3 regions of the Shewanella sp. S1-58-MNA-CIBAN-0166 genome follow, and region 1 is predicted to be linked to each of the others. Evidence: predicted binding sites of a transcription regulator. Region 1 holds the regulator's gene; each other region holds the start of a gene.
The links. The regulator sigma-54, encoded in region 1, starts transcription at its own class of promoters, with help from an activator protein. The targets are predictions, from matches to a motif close to GTTGGCACGNNNNTNGNNT.
Positions count from the first base shown of each region.

Region 2: a site for sigma-54 is predicted at 1,855-1,873, ahead of flgF (flagellar basal-body rod protein FlgF). Genes of this name have one in related genera too.
Region 3: a site for sigma-54 is predicted at 2,440-2,458, ahead of nirB (nitrite reductase large subunit NirB). Genes of this name have one in related genera too.

Region 1 covers NZ_JBEOPN010000029.1:57,699-63,503, reverse strand. The annotation lists gene mgtE (magnesium transporter) at 1-1,012, opposite strand, end outside; gene AAEY99_RS16575 (HPr family phosphocarrier protein) at 1,524-1,799, opposite strand; gene rapZ (RNase adapter RapZ) at 1,820-2,683, opposite strand; gene ptsN (PTS IIA-like nitrogen regulatory protein PtsN) at 2,680-3,123, opposite strand; gene hpf (ribosome hibernation promoting factor) at 3,126-3,413, opposite strand; gene AAEY99_RS16555 (RNA polymerase factor sigma-54) at 3,439-4,923, opposite strand; gene lptB (LPS export ABC transporter ATP-binding protein) at 5,066-5,797, opposite strand; gene lptA (lipopolysaccharide transport periplasmic protein LptA) at 5,794-5,805, opposite strand, start outside.
Region 2 covers NZ_JBEOPN010000018.1:6,343-12,147, forward strand. The annotation lists gene flgH (flagellar basal body L-ring protein FlgH) at 1-255, opposite strand, end outside; gene flgG (flagellar basal-body rod protein FlgG) at 265-1,053, opposite strand; gene flgF (flagellar basal-body rod protein FlgF) at 1,065-1,808, opposite strand; gene flgE (flagellar hook protein FlgE) at 2,091-3,479, opposite strand; gene flgD (flagellar hook assembly protein FlgD) at 3,540-4,325, opposite strand; gene flgC (flagellar basal body rod protein FlgC) at 4,349-4,765, opposite strand; gene flgB (flagellar basal body rod protein FlgB) at 4,768-5,166, opposite strand; gene AAEY99_RS12160 (CheR family methyltransferase) at 5,303-5,805, opposite strand, start outside.
Region 3 covers NZ_JBEOPN010000016.1:44,872-50,676, forward strand. The annotation lists gene nirB (nitrite reductase large subunit NirB) at 1-2,258, opposite strand, end outside; gene AAEY99_RS11415 (ANTAR domain-containing response regulator) at 2,501-3,193, opposite strand; gene AAEY99_RS11420 (glycosyl transferase) at 3,181-4,401, opposite strand; gene cobA (uroporphyrinogen-III C-methyltransferase) at 4,394-5,278, opposite strand; gene AAEY99_RS11430 (molybdopterin oxidoreductase family protein) at 5,278-5,805, opposite strand, start outside.

The DNA of each region.
Region 1 (5,805 bases):
TTTGATTACCCGCAACACCTCCCATACTCGGTACAATGGTCATTAAAATTGCGATGGTGGCGAATTGCTCTAAGGTACCTTCAAACATGTTACTGACAGATGAGGCTAGTAATGCTGCAAATAGATTGATGGTTAGCCATAGAGAGCGTCTCAGAGTGCTTTTAAGCACAGGGCCAAAGGTATCTTCATCATCATCCATCCCTGCCATTCCCATCATTGAATGTTCGGCATCCTCGCGGATGACATCAATAACATCATCGATAGTAATTCGACCAAGTAATTTTGCTTGGCTGTCGACGACTGGGGCAGATATCCAATCCATCCGTTCAAATTTTTGCGCCACATCTTTATCGGACATCTCTACAGGAATACTTTCTAATTCTGTGTCCATAATACTGCGGACCGTTACACTTGGATCGCATGTGAGTAAATCAGCTAATCTTACTCCGCCTAAAACATGATCATGGCGATCCACAACATATAAAGTATCAGTCGTATCAGGTAAATTTCCCCGTTGACGTAAATAGCGTAATACCACTTCGATATTGACATCTGGTCTTAGGGTGACGGTATCAGTATTCATGATACTGCCGGCAGTATCATCTGGGTAACGCAATGCTTGCTCTACTCTATCCCGGTCTTGGCTTCGCATTGATTTGAGCACTTTCTTGTAAACATCATCGGGTAAACTGCGAAGAATATAGGCCATGTCATCTGTATCCATGCCTATTGTGGCCTGGGCAAGCTTCTCTGGTGTCATGCTGCTAATAAGTGAATCTTTAAGTTCTTCACCTAATTCGTCAAGAATTTCCCCAGCATATTGTTGGTCAATGAGTTGCCATAACACCTGACGATTTTTGGGCGGTGATGATTCGAGAATAAGGGCGACATCGTTAGGTGACATGGTATGTAGCATGTTACGGGCATGGACAAACAGACCACTGTCTAGTGCTTGAACGAGTTGATTGAGACGTTGTTCTGTTATCTCATTGTCTAGGTACTCTTTACCCATATATCTACTTCCTATTCGTCATACTTATATTATTCAGTATGTCATTATTCTGGGTTTCTCAGGTTGTACAGTTCAAGGCGTATAAATGCAGAAATAGCTGTCTTTACGTAAGACAATGAAATGCAGAAATAAAATACTTAAATGACTTCTGCGGTGAAATTCTGCAGCAGCCAATGCTGCTTTACATACTATAGACGTACCACGTCACGGAAACAGAGTTGCACTGGATCCGTTGCTAGAAGCGGTAATGTCTTTATCATGTTAAACGCTAACTCCCGCAGAATGAACTGATACTAATGAGATTGGTATCAACTGCGAGAGATAAACCTAAGGGCTAATATTTTTGAGGGACTGATGTCTACTGGTGATCATCAATGTCGTGACAGTTTGGTTAGTATGGCCTAGTCATTTAGAGGCCGCATAAAATAAGGATGACGGTGGCTTAAAGCATGAGTAACTTGCAGCTATTCACACATTACAGGCTATTTATAAATTCAATGCGATTAAAAAATTAACAAGATTCATCAAATTTAGCATTAATGAGATCACACACTGCGTTTAATGCCACTTCAGCATCTGGGCCTTGAGCTGTCACCGTAATCATTTTACCGATACCACTTTCAAGCATTAATAGCCCAAGTACGCTAGCTGCGCTGGCGTTTTTTTCGCCTTGAGTTAAGGTGATGTTAGCATCAAAATCCGCCGCTAACATCGCGAGTTTTGTGGCGGCACGGGCGTGTAACCCCAATTTATTTGAAATGGTCACTTGGCGTTCAAGTTTGATCATTGACGCGATCCTATGCTCACTTAGTTATTAGTATCACTGATATTTAATTCTCTGTGGCGAGCATTAACCGTGTGTTTACTGCCTTGTCGAAATCGTTTTGCTAATTGATCTGCAATATATACCGAACGGTGCTGACCACCAGTACAACCAATCGCGATGGTAAGGTAACTGCGATTGTTACGTTCTAAATGCGGCATCCAAGTTTCAAATAGGTTTTCAATTTGCCAAATAAATTTATTAACTAATGGCTGACGACCTAAAAATTCTTGTACGGGCTCGTCTAAACCCGTAAATGGACGCAGTTCTATTTCCCAATGTGGGTTGGGTAAAAAGCGTACATCAAACATAAAATCTGCTTCTGTCGGCATGCCGTGTTTAAAGCCAAAAGATTCAAAGTTAATCACTAACTCTTTATCAACACTGCCTAATAATATTTGCCTAACTTGGTCGCTTAATTCGTAGATATTTAGCGCAGAAGTGTCGATATAGTGATCAACAATTTTTGCGATAGGCTCAAGTAAACGGCCTTCTAGTTTTATCGCTTCTTGCAGTGAAATATGATTTTTAGATAACGGGTGTAATCGACGTGTTTCGCTGTAACGTTTAAGCAATACTTTGTCATTGGAATTTAAAAAGAAACTGATAATTTCAGTGTCATTTTGAAGTAGTGCCAATTGGTCTTGAAGCACTTTACCTTGTTCTGCAATGTTACGAACATCAACGCTAATCGCAACCAAATCATTACTGCCTTTAAGCTGGGCTAATAATGTGCCAATGAGTGGTAAAGGCAAATTATCAACACAATAATATCCTAGGTCTTCTAATACTCTCAGGGCAACGGATTTCCCTGAGCCTGAACGTCCCGATACTATAACTAGTTTCATGCAGTAATAACCTGATAAAGTTCTGTTGCGTCGTGAGTTTTACGAAGCTGTTTCAATATTTGCTTATCGCTTAACTTTTGGGCCATGCTCGATAACGTGCCTAAATGTTGTTGGCACTGGTCTGCAGGGACTAACAAAGCAAATAAAAGATCCACGGGTTGCTTATCGATTGCATCAAAGGCAATGGCTTCTTCACATTTAATAAATATCGCGATAGGGTGATCGATGGTCGTTAATCTACCATGAGGTATCGCAATGCCATTTCCTATACCTGTGCTACCCATTTTCTCTCTCGCTAACAGGCTTTCAAAAACCTCTTGCGAAGACAGGGTTGGGTACTGGGCAGCGACTAAATTGCTGATGAGTTCCAGTACTTTTTTCTTACTGCCCGGTGTGGCACAGGTAGTGCATTCCGGCTGCAGAATGGTACAAAGTTCCATCGTTAGTGTTTTGTATTCTTCTCTTTGTGTTTAATTACCTGACGGTCGAGTTTATCGATCAGGGCGTCTATTGCAGCATACATATCAGTACTTTCTGACATTGCAAAAATTTCTGCGCCATTAATGTTGATTTTGGCTTCTGCTTTTTGTTGTAATTTTTCTACATTGAGCACAACGTGTACATTATGGATCTGATCGAAGTGTCGTTCAAGCTTTGAAAATTTACTGTGGATGTATTCACGTAAAGATTCTGTTATTTCGACATGACGTCCAGTCAGACTTATTTGCATAAAAAATCCTCCATTGCCTAGTAGGTTATAAACTCTTACGTTGGTTTGAGGGCGGGATCATCATTGCTTCACGGTATTTTGCTATCGTACGACGAGCAACGTTTATGCCCTGTTCTGCCAGAAGCTGAGCCATTTTACTGTCACTCAGTGGTTTTTTCTGGTTTTCTGCGGCAACCAGCTTTTTGATAAAAGCACGAATGGCCGTTGATGAGCATTCCCCGCCATCGTCAGTACTGACATGGCTAGAGAAGAAGTATTTTAGTTCAAATAATCCTCGAGGGGTGTGCATATATTTTTGTGTGGTGACTCGTGAAATGGTCGATTCATGCATTTCTACGGCTTCAGCGATATCATTGAGCACCATAGGCTTCATGGCTTCTTCGCCATATTCAAAAAAGCCTTGCTGAAATTGCACAATGCAATTTGCCACTTTAAGTAAAGTATCATTACGGCTTTCAATACTTTTAATAAACCATTTAGCCTCTTGCAGATGGCCTCGAATAAATTGACTATCCGACGGGTTTTTACTGCCTCTAGCCATGGCCGCGTATTGTTGATTAACACCAATTTTAGGCATGTTGTCTGGGTTTAACTCTACTACCCAACGGCCATTTTTCTTTAATACTGTGACATCGGGAATCACGTATTCATCATCCATGGGGGTAATTAATAAGCCCGGACGAGGATTGAGTGTCTGGATTAAAGTGATTGCGTCACGTAACTCATTTTCTTTTAGTTTTGTTTTACGCATCAATAATCTGAAATCACGGCCAGCAATTAACTCTAAATAGCCTTTAATTAACAAACGGGCATTATCGATATGGGGTGTGTCGTTAGAGTATTGCGCTAATTGAATAAATAGGCATTCACTTAAATCACGTGCAGCAACACCCACAGGGTCAAAGTGTTGAACGCGTTTTAATACCGCTTCAACCTCATCGAGTTCCACATTTTCATCACCCATGGCTTCGAGAATATCTTCGGTACTTTGGGTTAAATAACCGCGTTCATCAATGGCATCAATAATGGCGGTGGCAATGGCGAGATCGGTGTCTGAAAATGGAGTGAGATTTTTTTGCCATTCTAAGTGTTCGTACAAACCTTCGGTGGTTTCACCTTGAAAGGGCATGTCGTCATCGCGCATGCTTGCACTGCCCGAACCTGACATAGGTGAGGCTGTGTATACTTCATCCCATGTGGTATCCATGGCTAAATCATCCATGGTTTCTTTGGTCATGGATTCTGTTATGTCGACGGTGGAAGTGTCTTTTTCGACATTAACAATACTGTTGTCACTAAAGTCTGTATCCGCTTGGTCGCGGTTTTCTTTTAAGGAGTCTTTTGCTTCAGAAAACTCATCTTCTATTTCAAGCAATGGATTTGAATCTAATGCTTGTTGGATTTCCTGCTGTAGCTCCAATGACGATAATTGCAGTAAGCGAATGGCTTGCTGCAATTGTGGGGTCATGGTTAAGTGTTGACCCATTTTAAGTTGGAGTGACGCTTTCATTTACCGCTTATCCCTAGATGATTTTCCATAAAAATGACAATCTCGAACTGTAATGGATTGCCATAAACATCAATGACATTTAACGTTGTTTAGGTATCGTTCAATGAAATGAGTTAGCTAGACTAAAAGGCCAGTAAAGTAACTATAGCTTGAATTGTTCACCTAAGTACACAGCTCGAACTTGTTGATTACTTAATATCTCATCAGGTGTGCCTTCGGCAATTAAATTACCCTGGCTGACGATATAGGCTCGCTCACAAACGTCTAGCGTTTCACGTACGTTATGGTCGGTAATTAATACCCCTAAACCGCGATTTTTAAGTTGTTGGATGATTTTTTTAATGTCGATGACCGAAATAGGATCAACACCAGCAAAGGGCTCATCAAGCAAAATAAATTTTGGATTAGCAGCTAAAGCGCGCGCAATTTCAACTCGACGACGTTCGCCACCCGATAACGACATACCTTGGCTGTCGCGTATGTGAGTAATGTGGAACTCTTCGAGTAGATGCTCAAGTTGCTCAATACGTTGGTCTGTGCTGAGCTCCTTGCGAGTTTGTAGTACGGCCATTATGTTGTCGTAAACGGTAAGCTTGCGGAAAATACTGGCTTCTTGTGGTAAGTAACCTATACCTTTGCGGGCGCGCAAATGCATTGGATCGGCAGTAAGGTCGTCATCGTCAATCAATATTCGGCCTTTATCGCTTTTTACTAAGCCGACAACCATATAAAAGGTGGTGGTTTTGCCTGCACCATTGGGGCCTAAAAGACCGACAATTTGGCCTGTTTTAACCGTTAAACTCACATCTTTAACAACTTGACGAGCTTTATAGCTTTTAGCTAGATTTTCAGCGGTTAAGGTAATTTGGGTCATGGTTTGAT
Region 2 (5,805 bases), on a different contig from region 1:
ATTGGCACTTTTCGACGCTTGAGTGGACTCTTTTAAGGTCACGGTAATAATGTCGCCGACGCGATGCGCACGAATATCGGAATACAAGCTTGATGCTTGGCTATCAAGATAAATAGATCCCGTTGGCGCCACCTGCGTCGGAACGGTATCTGGGTATACCGGCGCATAAAATGGGTCATCAGCAATCGGTTTCTTGGCAGTAGAACTACAGCCAGCCAATAACACTACTGAGGCTAACGCAATGTATTTAATCATGTTAGCTCCTTAGAGATTCTGATTAATATAAGACAGCATCTGATCAACTGCTGAGATAACTTTAGAGTTCATCTCGTAAATACGTTGACCTTGAATAAGGTTGACCAACTCTTCTGTTACATTCACGTTAGACGTTTCTAGTGCTCCTTGGCGAATAGAACCTAAGCCGTCTTGCGACGCTGTACCTTGAATAGGTGTGCCACTTGCACCCGTTTCGGTATACAAGTTTTGTCCTAACGGGTCTAAACCTGCCGGATTAATAAAATCGGTCATGGTTAACTGGCCAATAACTTGACTGGCTGCGGTACCAGGGGTTTGCACTGACACTTCGCCCGATGCCGATACCGTAATACTGGTGGAATCATCCGGGATGGTAATTGGCGGTTGCACCACATAACCTGAACCCGGGGTTACAATCTGACCAGTATCATCTAAGCTGAACTGGCCATTACGCGTGTAGGCTGCTGTGCCATCTGGCATTTGCACTTCAAAAAAGCCCGAACCTTCAATCATTAAATCTAATGAGTTATCGGTAGTCAGCATGTTGCCTTGGGTAAACATTTTTTGGGTAGCAACAACTTTAGTACCCGCACCAATGTTTAAACCATTGGGTAACTTGCTGTTGTCTGAGCTAATGCCACCGGCTTGATTAACCGTTTGATAAAGTAAGTCTTCAAATACCGCACGACTTTTCTTAAATCCGACAGTACTGGCGTTGGCCACGTTATTTGAAATAACGGCAATATTAGTTTGCTGGGCATCGACACCGGTTTTACTTATCCATAACGCTGGATGCATAATAATTACTCCTAACTAATTCTCATCAAGGAAGTGGACGCCCGATCAATTTCTTCAGCGTTCTTCATCATTTTGACTTGCATTTCGTATTGACGTTGAATATCAATCATGGCGACCATTTCATGCACTGAGTTCACATTACTGCCTTCAACCGCGCCGCTTTCAACTTGAACGCCGGGGTCATTTGGTGCATTGCCACCCGCAGTTAAGCGAAACAAACCATCTTCACCGCGCATTAGGTTTTCGTTACCAGGATTAACTAATTTAATCCTCGCGACCTCTTCTATCACTTCCGCGGTTGCTCCTTGCGGACGTACTGAAATAATACCGTTGGCGGAAATTTCTATTTTCTCAACCGGAATGGGTAACACAATAGGACCCGAAGCTCCCATTACCGGGCGGTTACTGCTATTTAACAACAAACCTGTACTGTCAATTTTTAAACTGCCCGCACGGGTGTATCCTTCAGAACCATCTGCCGCTTGCACTGCAAGCCAGCCATCACCCTTAACCGCAATATCAAGGTCACGACCAGTGGTTTTAATCGGACCACCGTTAAAATTACTGCCTGGGCTTTCCATCATCGAAAACACCCGTGTAGGCAAGCCTTCACCAAATGCCTGCATTGAACGGGCTTGGACCATGTCAGCTTTAAATCCATCAGTATTGGCATTAGCAAGATTGTTCGCACTCACTGCTAGGGCATTCATCCCCTGCTTTGCGCCACTCATGGCAATATAAAGAAATTTGTCCATTTTTTGCTCCGTCAAACTTTCTGCAAAAATACTATATAAACAGAATAAGCAAGCATCATGCCAATGAGTTTTAAGTTGTGTTGTAAGGAGGTAACTACATGAATCGGTTAATCAATAAAATTAACGAATAACGCGTGAGTGTCAAAAAAGCATCTATCAACACTAGTGAGGTAATAACAAGGAGTAGCGAGGAGTAACAATAACAAGGATAAAGGCAAGGTGTTGCCGTAAACGGCAACACCTATTATCACGTAAACATAAATTGATAAGGTAAACGTAATCTTAGCGGATTTGTAATATGGTTTGATTTAAGGTGTTGTTGACTTCAAGCGTACGCGAGTTAGCCTGGAAGTTACGCTGAGCCGAGATTAAATCAACCAGCTCTGTGGTTAAATCAACGTTTGATTGCTCAAGCGCAGATGAACGAATACTACCAAATGTACCGCTATTGGCTTCTCCGGCTAATGCTGGGCCCGAATCGATACTGGCTTTCCAAGACGTATTACCCACTTGAGTCATACCTTGCTCGTTAGCAAAACGCACTAATGCCACACGTGATAACGGAACCGTTGAGCCATTACTGTAACTGGCGGTAATTAAACCATCTGAACCAATACCTACATTGGTTAATCGGCCCACGGTAATACCATCTTGAGTCAATTCAGTCACTTCAAATGGAGAAGCATATTGAGTCGGATTATTAAATTTTATCGTAAGGGTTTGAGCTCCATCGGCGCCAGGACCTAAAGCACCCGCACCACCAGCACCTAGTGCTTCAGTGGTAATAGTACCAGGGCTACTGCCAGTATAAGCTCCAACTGAGTTAAATTTAAGCACAGCACCTGACCATGTGCCAACACCACTAGGGTTGGCAGCTGATGCGGTACCAGCTACATCACCAGCACCACCACCGGCACCATCTCCATCACTATCGGTATTATAAGTCCCTGCGCCACTTGCTACATCCACAGGGTCACCATCAACTGCATAAAATGCCACCCAATTACTTTCGCCTGTATATGAACCGTTCGTTGGCTTAACAAAGTAGGTGGTCATAATATGCGACTCACCTAAGGAATCATAAATCGTCACTGAGGTAGAATTATTAAATGTATCAGAATCAGCAGGATCAAAATTAGCTGGATCTAATGCTGTTTCACCAACATTAAGATTCATCTGCAAACCAACATTTCCGGTTTGTACTGGGCTACCCGCCGTGTCAGGGATCTTAATTGGTTGGGTTGTGGTTAAACTCACCGAGGTTGAGTTACCGTCTTCATCCACCGGGAAACCTTGTAAAAAATTCCCTGCTGAGTCAACCATATAATTGGCCGAATCAACTTTAAACGCACCCGCACGGGTATATGACTGATCTTGCGAACCTAATTCAGAAGAGGTAACAAAGAAGCCACCACCACTGATCGCCATATCCAATGAGTTACTGGTAAATTGCAAGCTACCTTGATGAAACTGCTGCGCAACTTGTGTAGTAGTTGTACCACCACCTACAGCCGTTTTACTGTTAGAAAAAATTGAATTGGCGTAAACGTCAGCAAATTCAGCTCGAGACTCTTTAAAACCAATAGTATTGACGTTAGCGATGTTATTCGCGGTTGTATTTAAATCTTTTTGCGCGGCAGCGATACCACTCAATGCGATGTTAAATGACATATTACACCTCTCACAATTAATTCATTTATGATGACAACTAACGGTTCGTTGTTAGCCGTACTATGTTTCAGATACTGCGAGTACGTCAGATAACTTAATTCCACCTACTCCACGCAAATTCAAAATTGCTCCTGTTGCTACAGTGCCTAATGACACACTGGTAACATGAGCATAAGTCGATACGGCTAAATCCTCCGACGTTCCATCGACTTTACCACTGGCCTTAATGGCATAATTACCCGCTTTAGCTGGGTTACCACTTTTATCTAGACCATCCCAAGTCACATCAACATTGCCGCCTTTACTGCCGTCGACATTAAAGCTCTTAATAAGCTGACCCGACTCGTCTTCAACCCTTACCGTAATCGTTTCAATTGCTGATGGTGTACTGATCACCCCTTTTATCTCAGAGCTTTCAGTAGAGATAGCGCCGGTATCAGAAGGAATGAGCACTTTGCGGCCAACCAAGCCAGAAGCTTGTAACGCCTGGCTAGAACTCATCACAGTATTAAGGTTAAGGATTTCATCATTAAGATTTGAAATACCATCGACTGTAGAAAACGATGCCATTTGGGCAATCATTTGATCGTTATCAACCGGTTTAAAAGGATCTTGCATCGACAGTTGCTGACTGAGTAAAGCAAAGAAATCCTCTTGCTTTAGCATTTGATCGCTTGATTCAGGGATAGCACTTTCTTCAGGTAGACGGATGCTATCTAGAAACACATTACCCGTAGTCGTGCTGGTCGTATTTGTCTGTACAGAACTTTTCGTTGTAGCGCTAGTATTAGATGCACTACTGGATTGTTGCGGTAAAGACTGACTGTAAGAATTAACGAGGCTCATTGTTACCTCCTTGAATAATCATACTATTTACCCATCCTTAATGTCTGTTGCAACATAGACTTTGTTGCATCAGCCACCTGAACGTTCATTTGATAAGAACGCGATGCAGAAATCATATCCGCCATTTCTTCCATCACATTGACATTAGGTTTATAAATAAAACCATCACCATCCGCCATGGGATGGTCTGGCGAGTATTCTTTTAATAATGGCTTATTACTTTCGACAATGCCTTTAACGGTTACGCCAGGCGAACTGTTTTGCTGGCTATTGGCTTTTAGCATTTCGGCTTCAAAAACAGGATGACGCGCGCGATAGGTTTTATCGACACTGCTAGACACAGAATCAGCATTGGCAATATTACTGGCGGTGGTATTCAAACGCACTGACTGCGCAGACATACCTGAACCAGAAACATTAAAAATATTAAATAAACTCATAATTAATCACCTCGCAATGCTTTACGCATGCCACTAAATTTTCCCTCAAGAAAGCCTAATGACATTTGATATTCGAGCGCATTTTGCATAAATGCTGCTTGCTCTTTCTGCGTATCGACAGTATTACCATCGCCAGTATCAGCTTGATTTGGCATACGATATTGAACATGCTGTTGACTTAACGCCGTTAAATCAAAATGTTTCTCTGTGGTTTGGCTCATACTCAAGCCTTTCTGATGCGAGCTTGCCGCTTGCATAGCAGAAGCAAAATTGACATCTTGAGCTTTATAATGAGGAGTATTGGCATTGGCGATATTACTTGAAATCACTTCTGCTCTTTGAGCTCGAATGCCCAAAGAGTATTGGTGAACACCTAATGCATTATCGAAATTAATCGCCATAAAATTGCCTCCATCAGCTAACTGGTAGAAATAAAGCAAAGGTTATGCCAACAATTTAATTTATGAGGGAATAAAAGATAAAAACAAACATGCCGACGAATGCCGGCATGATAAATAGATTAAGCTATTATATTATCTAGGTTTTCTTTTGATAATAAATTCCAGGATTACAGCGAACCATATTAAATTCTTCGGTTAATCCCGCAAGAGATTCTGACGCACCCAAAAATAAAATACCTTTAGGATTAAGTGCGGCAGCAAATTGCCGCAAAATTTTAGCCTTTGCCTCAGGAGCAAAGTAAATCAACACATTGCGGCAAAAAATAATATCGTATTTACCTAATAGGCTATAACTTTCAAGTAGATTATGGGCTCTAAAGTTAACTAATCGCTTCACATTATCTTTAACTTTCATGTTACCCGAAGGTAAAGCATCAAAAAACTGACGTTTACGTTCTTCAGACAAACCACGAGCAAGTGCTAAACCATCATATTCAGCATTTTTACAACGATCTAGCATAGAAGGTGATAAATCTGTTGCCTGAATTGTCGCGCCTCCTGGTAAAGCACCAGGTTTACGTTGTTGATATTCCAACACCGTCATGGCCAACGAATAAGGTTCTTGACCTGAAGAGCACG
Region 3 (5,805 bases), on a different contig from region 1:
AATTTGTCTGCAGTTTTGACATAGAACATCAAAATGCGATCGATATATTTATAGAGATCTTCAGTGGATAAATCAGTGGCAAACAAATCACCATGACGGGGGCGCATACCGCCATTGCCAGCAACATACAAGTTCCAACCTTTGTCGGTTGCGATAATGCCAATATCTTTGCTTTGTGCTTCAGCACATTCACGAGTACATCCAGACACAGCAAATTTTAATTTATGTGGACTGCGTAAGCCCTTGTAACGGTTTTCTAAATCAATCGCGAAACCAACGGCGTCTTGCACCCCGTAACGACACCAAGTGCTGCCAACACAGGATTTTACCGTGCGCAATGATTTACCGTAGGCATGGCCTGTTTCAAAACCAGCATCAATGAGTTTTTTCCAAATTTCGGGTAGCTGCGATAACGTTGCGCCAAACATATCAATACGTTGGCCACCGGTTATTTTGGTATAGAGGTCATATTCTTGGGCAATTTGGCCCATGGCTATCAGCTTAGTTGGGGTAATTTCACCACCAGCGACTCGCGGCACAATAGAGTAAGTGCCGTTTTTTTGGATGTTGCCTAAGTAAGCATCATTGGTGTCTTGCAGTTGCACATGACTGCTATCTTGATTCAACACATATTGGTTTTGTAAGCTAGCAAATATGGACGCGGCGGCAGGTTTACAAATATCACAGCCATATGTATGACCACTAGCTGAAGGTTTTCCATGCTGAGTGATTAAGGTATTAAAATCATTAATGCCTTCGACTTGGCATAAGTGATACAAGGCTTGTCGGTCATGATCAAAATGGGCGCAAATTCCGGCATTAAAATCGAGTCCTGCAGCTTGTAAGGTTTGATCAATAATTTTTTGAACTAACGGCGCACAACCACCACAACCCGATGCCGCACGAGTACATGCTTTAATCTCAGCTATTTTATGGTTGCCGGCGGTCACGGCCTCAACAATGTCGCCCTTGGTTACTTGATGACAAGAACACACTATAGAAGTGTCTTTTAAATCGGCTTCGTTTTCTGCACCGGCTAGCAATAACTCAACTGCGGAACCTTCAATCTCGTCTTGAGACAAATAGCTATCGAGCAAGCGGCTGTAATCGCTGTTATCACCAATCAGCACTGCACCTTTTAAAAATTTACCGGTTTCGTCTAACCATAATTTTTTATAAATACCCGCTTGGTTATCAGATAACTCAACAAACTGTGCGTTATCAAAACCACGGCTAGCACCAATAGCGGCCACATCAACACCCAATAATTTAAGTTTGGTACTCATGTCTGCGCCGGTAAATGACTGCGACACGCTATTAGATGTTAATGAAGCAATATGCGAAGCGACCACTCGGGCCATTTGGTAACCAGGTGCAACTAAACCAAATATTTTTTGTTGCCATAACGCACACTCACCGATGGCATAAACATCGGGCGCTGAGGTTAAACAGTAATCGTCAATTTCAATGCCGCCACGTTCACCGATACAGATATTTGAAACTCGAGCTAATGAATCTTGTGGACGAATACCGGCAGAAAACACAATCATGTCAGTTTCAAGATAAGACTCATCATTAAAGGTCATTCGGTGCATTGCCGTTTCACCGTCAATAATCGCAGTGGTGGCTTTTGAAGTATGTACACTCACGCCGAGCTGTTCAATTTTACTGCACAGTAATTCACCCGCTTTATCATTTAGCTGAACGGGCATCAATTGTGGTGCAAACTCAACAACGTGTGTTTTTACCCCGAGCTGCATCATGGCATTGGCGGCTTCTAAACCTAATAGTCCACCACCAACAACCACCCCAACTTGACTGTTTTGAGCTGCGGCCTGAATCGATTCAAGATCTTCAATGGTGCGATACACTAAGCATTGAGCACGATCGTTACCTTGTATCGGTGGCACAAATGGAAATGATCCCGTTGCAAGCACTAAGCGGGTATAAGAATAATGATCACCTTGCGCGCTAGTCACCGTTTTGGCGGCAATATCAATTGCCGTAATAGGTGTGTTTAAGTGAAGCGTAATGCCCCAATCTTGATAATCTTGCGCGCTGGTTAACATCAGTGGATCGGCGCTACCGGTCTCGAAATATTTTGACAGCTGCACTCGGTCATAAGCTGGACGCGGCTCTTCACCAAACACGTGCACATCAAACGTTTTATTGAGACCTAAACTGCACACTTGCTCAATAAAATGATGACCAACCATGCCATTACCAACGACCACTAACTTGGGTTTTGAGACTGCCATATCCAACTCCTTCATGCCTTGGACCGTAAAAAGCAAAATGGCGCCAACTCCGCTTAAGGAGTTGGCGCCATTGCCTGTTGAGATCCAAATTTTTAAAATAAATTGTTGAGGTAAACGACCCCGTTAATTGCTGCCATTCACACTATCGTCAATCTGATACTTTATTCATTATATGTATTGTTTGCAGGCTCTATGCCAACTACAAAAAAGACTTAAACTATTGATTTATTAGCCTTAAAAAATCAACAGCCTTTACTAAATGCTCTACTGTTGTCCATCTTGGTCACAACCGCACCAAAGTGAGGCGCACCATCGTTGTTCACTGCGGTGTTTAGTGATTTTGACTTACCATGATGCTGAGTCACAATAGCAATAATTTGCGCTGACATTTGAGCTAATGACAAACCTTTTTGCATCGCTTGTTGTTGAATAATCTGGTGCGCTTTGGTTTCATCGAACCCTTGCTGCATAACGATAAGCTTGGCCTGACTAAGTAGTTTTATACTGCGGATTTCATCATCCAGTTTCTTAAATTCGGCGAGTGTTTTACTCGCAGCATTAAAACGTGCTTGGGCCAAACTAATGACACTGGTTAAACGATTAACACTTAACATCTCAGGAATAAAAGTGATGCGACCGCAATCAAGTAACTCGGTTAATGCTGTCTGCTGCCATGTTTTGGCATTGACAACTATCACCATTGGCTTACTGGTTAATGTACGCTGAATAAGTCCTTGGATTTGAGCGTGCAATGTATCGGTTAATATCAACAAGGTATCAAATGTTTGTTGATGTAATCGTTGCTCAATTTGGCTCACAGAAGTTAACACCGTGACATGTCCAAACGCTGCCAAACAAGCTTGGTACTTTACAACTTCACAATCGACCACTGGCACAGCTGAAAAACTCAGGTCACAAAAAATTAAACTGCGCATAACCACTCCTCGTTCAGCCATTTGGCTAATGGATTGTTTGTTGAACTGAAGCGGTTTGCCCAACATTGTTGACTCAAGTAAACGGCTTGCTCCGCTGCCATAATCTTCTGTGAATTTGATTTTTGTGAAATGGATTCTGGTGAAATTGATTCCTGTGGAATAATCGCTGTATTTAATTTGTGGTTAAGTAATAACAATACTGCAGCCAACGTTGCCGTCATACTGCTAAGCGCCTGCTCAATCATGGTGCGCGACATTAATGATGTCAGCGCATCAGCAGAAAAAGGCTCTTTTTCGCGCCATAACAGCGCAAGAATGTCGCTAGATAATTCAGCTTGACCCACTTTTGCACCAGAAAAGCCTTCTAATAACGTAGGGATAGATAAGCTCGATACCGCTATATTATCTGTCTGTCCGTTGACGACAGTTATCGTGGTAGCCACTCTTGGATTACACTCGGTTTCACCTTGTAAGCCTTTAAAAATAGCCACACTGCCGGCGTGATATTCGCTTTTCTCAAATAAAATTTCGCATATTCCTTGGTGTACCGTATCTAACCCAGGGTGAAAATAACTGCGAAGGCTTATAGGTGCATTAGTTGGGTTCATGCAACGCGCTGCGGTTTGAATCAAACTGCGTAGACCTAATTCTTGATGTAATTGACGACACTCATCTAACACTGGTGCTAAGTCACCCGCTCGAACATAAACAATATTATCTGACTGCAATACCACTTTGGCCATTTGTGATGATGTACAACACGCAATATTAAGTGATGCTAAACATGATTCAACATGACGGCGATGAGGTAACGCTTGGCTGTCACCGTGTAACATCACCCGAATACCTTGTTTCGCCAATAACTTAGCAACCAGTAAAAGCCAAGGTAACTGTTCGCGCTTGCCCGCATACACAGGCCAATCGATATCAACCTCAAGCGAATGCCAACCTTTATCGACAGTACGACGTAAACCGGCCACCATCCCTGCTATTTCTTCAGTCGTTTCACCGCGCACGCGCATGAGCATCATGGCACTGGCCATTTGCACACGCGATACTTTTCCTTTGGCAAAACCTTCAAGCAGCAAGCAAGCCTCATCAAACGTTAATGCACGTGAGCCTTTTTCGCCCTTACCTAATGCTTTTATCAGCAAACGAAAGTCAAACTCATCCACGGATGTCAGCGTTAACTCACCAATTTTAGGCATATAAAGCCTCACGCCCATATTCAAATGAGGTTTGTGTTGCAGCTACATCAATATCGGCAAGCAAAGCATTCAGCTGTTGACCAACAGACACCACTTCACCAATGATGATTAACGTCGGCCCAGAGTCTTTAATGGTTAACGCGGCATCGGCCATAGAAGCGACTGTGGCATAAGTAACAATTTGATTCGGTCTTCCACCATTGGTAACAAATGCTACCGGCAGATTAGCCGCACTTTGAGCATCGAGTAACCCAATTGAAATGCTTGCCGCTTGTTCTTTACCCATATAAAACACCAAGGTTGATTGCGCTGCTAATAATGCTTGCCACTGCGTAGGTGCATTTGCATTATCGGCATCGGTCATTTTGGTGCCGGTGATCAGCGTAACACTGCGAGCCATACCACGATACGTTAATGGAATTCCGGTACTTGATGCACAACCTAACGCCGCGGTAACACCAGCAATAAATTGCGAACGGATACCATTTTGTGCAAGGTAAAGCGCTTCTTCTACACCTCTACCAAAAATATGCGGATCGCCGCCCTTTAAGCGCACCACTTTTAATCCTTGCTGCGCCAATGTCAGCAATAAGGCATTAATGTCGTCTTGCTTTTTACTCGGTTGACCACAGCGTTTACCCACAAAGTGACGCTGACAACTAGGGGTTACTAACGTCAAAATGTCACTACTCACCAGACTGTCAAACACCAACGCTTCAGCTTGTGCCACTATTCTAGCGGCCTTAAGTGTCATTAACTCTAATTGACCACAACCCGCACCAACAATAGCCACATCACCCGCGTGTAATTCATTCGCCGCATGTCCTAAAGTACTTATAGGTTGACGACCTTTTATCATTGCTTCTACGGTATTCATTAGGCTACGTCCTCTGCTACTGATGGTTGATCTTCAATGCCGGAATAAGATAAGGCGTCTTGCCAACTTTGCTTGGCACACTGCTTAACTTCACTATGACAACTGCCACATTGACGGCCGCAACCGAGTAATAACTGGGTGCTATCTAACGCCTGCTCAAAACTGATATTCGCTAAACCGTCACTCATCACTTGGTCGTTAAATTGTTGATTGATTTCGTCGTTAATGTTCGCTTCGATTACCCCTGTACAAGCGCAGATTAACGGACTATTTCCGGCTTTTATTTGCTGATGTAGCTGCTTAATTAACTGTTTATCGACAGGCTTACCAATAAAATCATTCATCTGATATAGGGCCACATTGACTTGAGTATGAGACAAGACGTTTAATGCTTTAAGTAATCCTTTATCCATATTGCATTGGATATATAAAGGCTGGCCATCTACCGTTAAAGTCCACTTAAGTGAATGCACAGTCGCTTGATACGCAAAGCCGTCGTCGGTATCAGTAAAACCGATGTGATGACA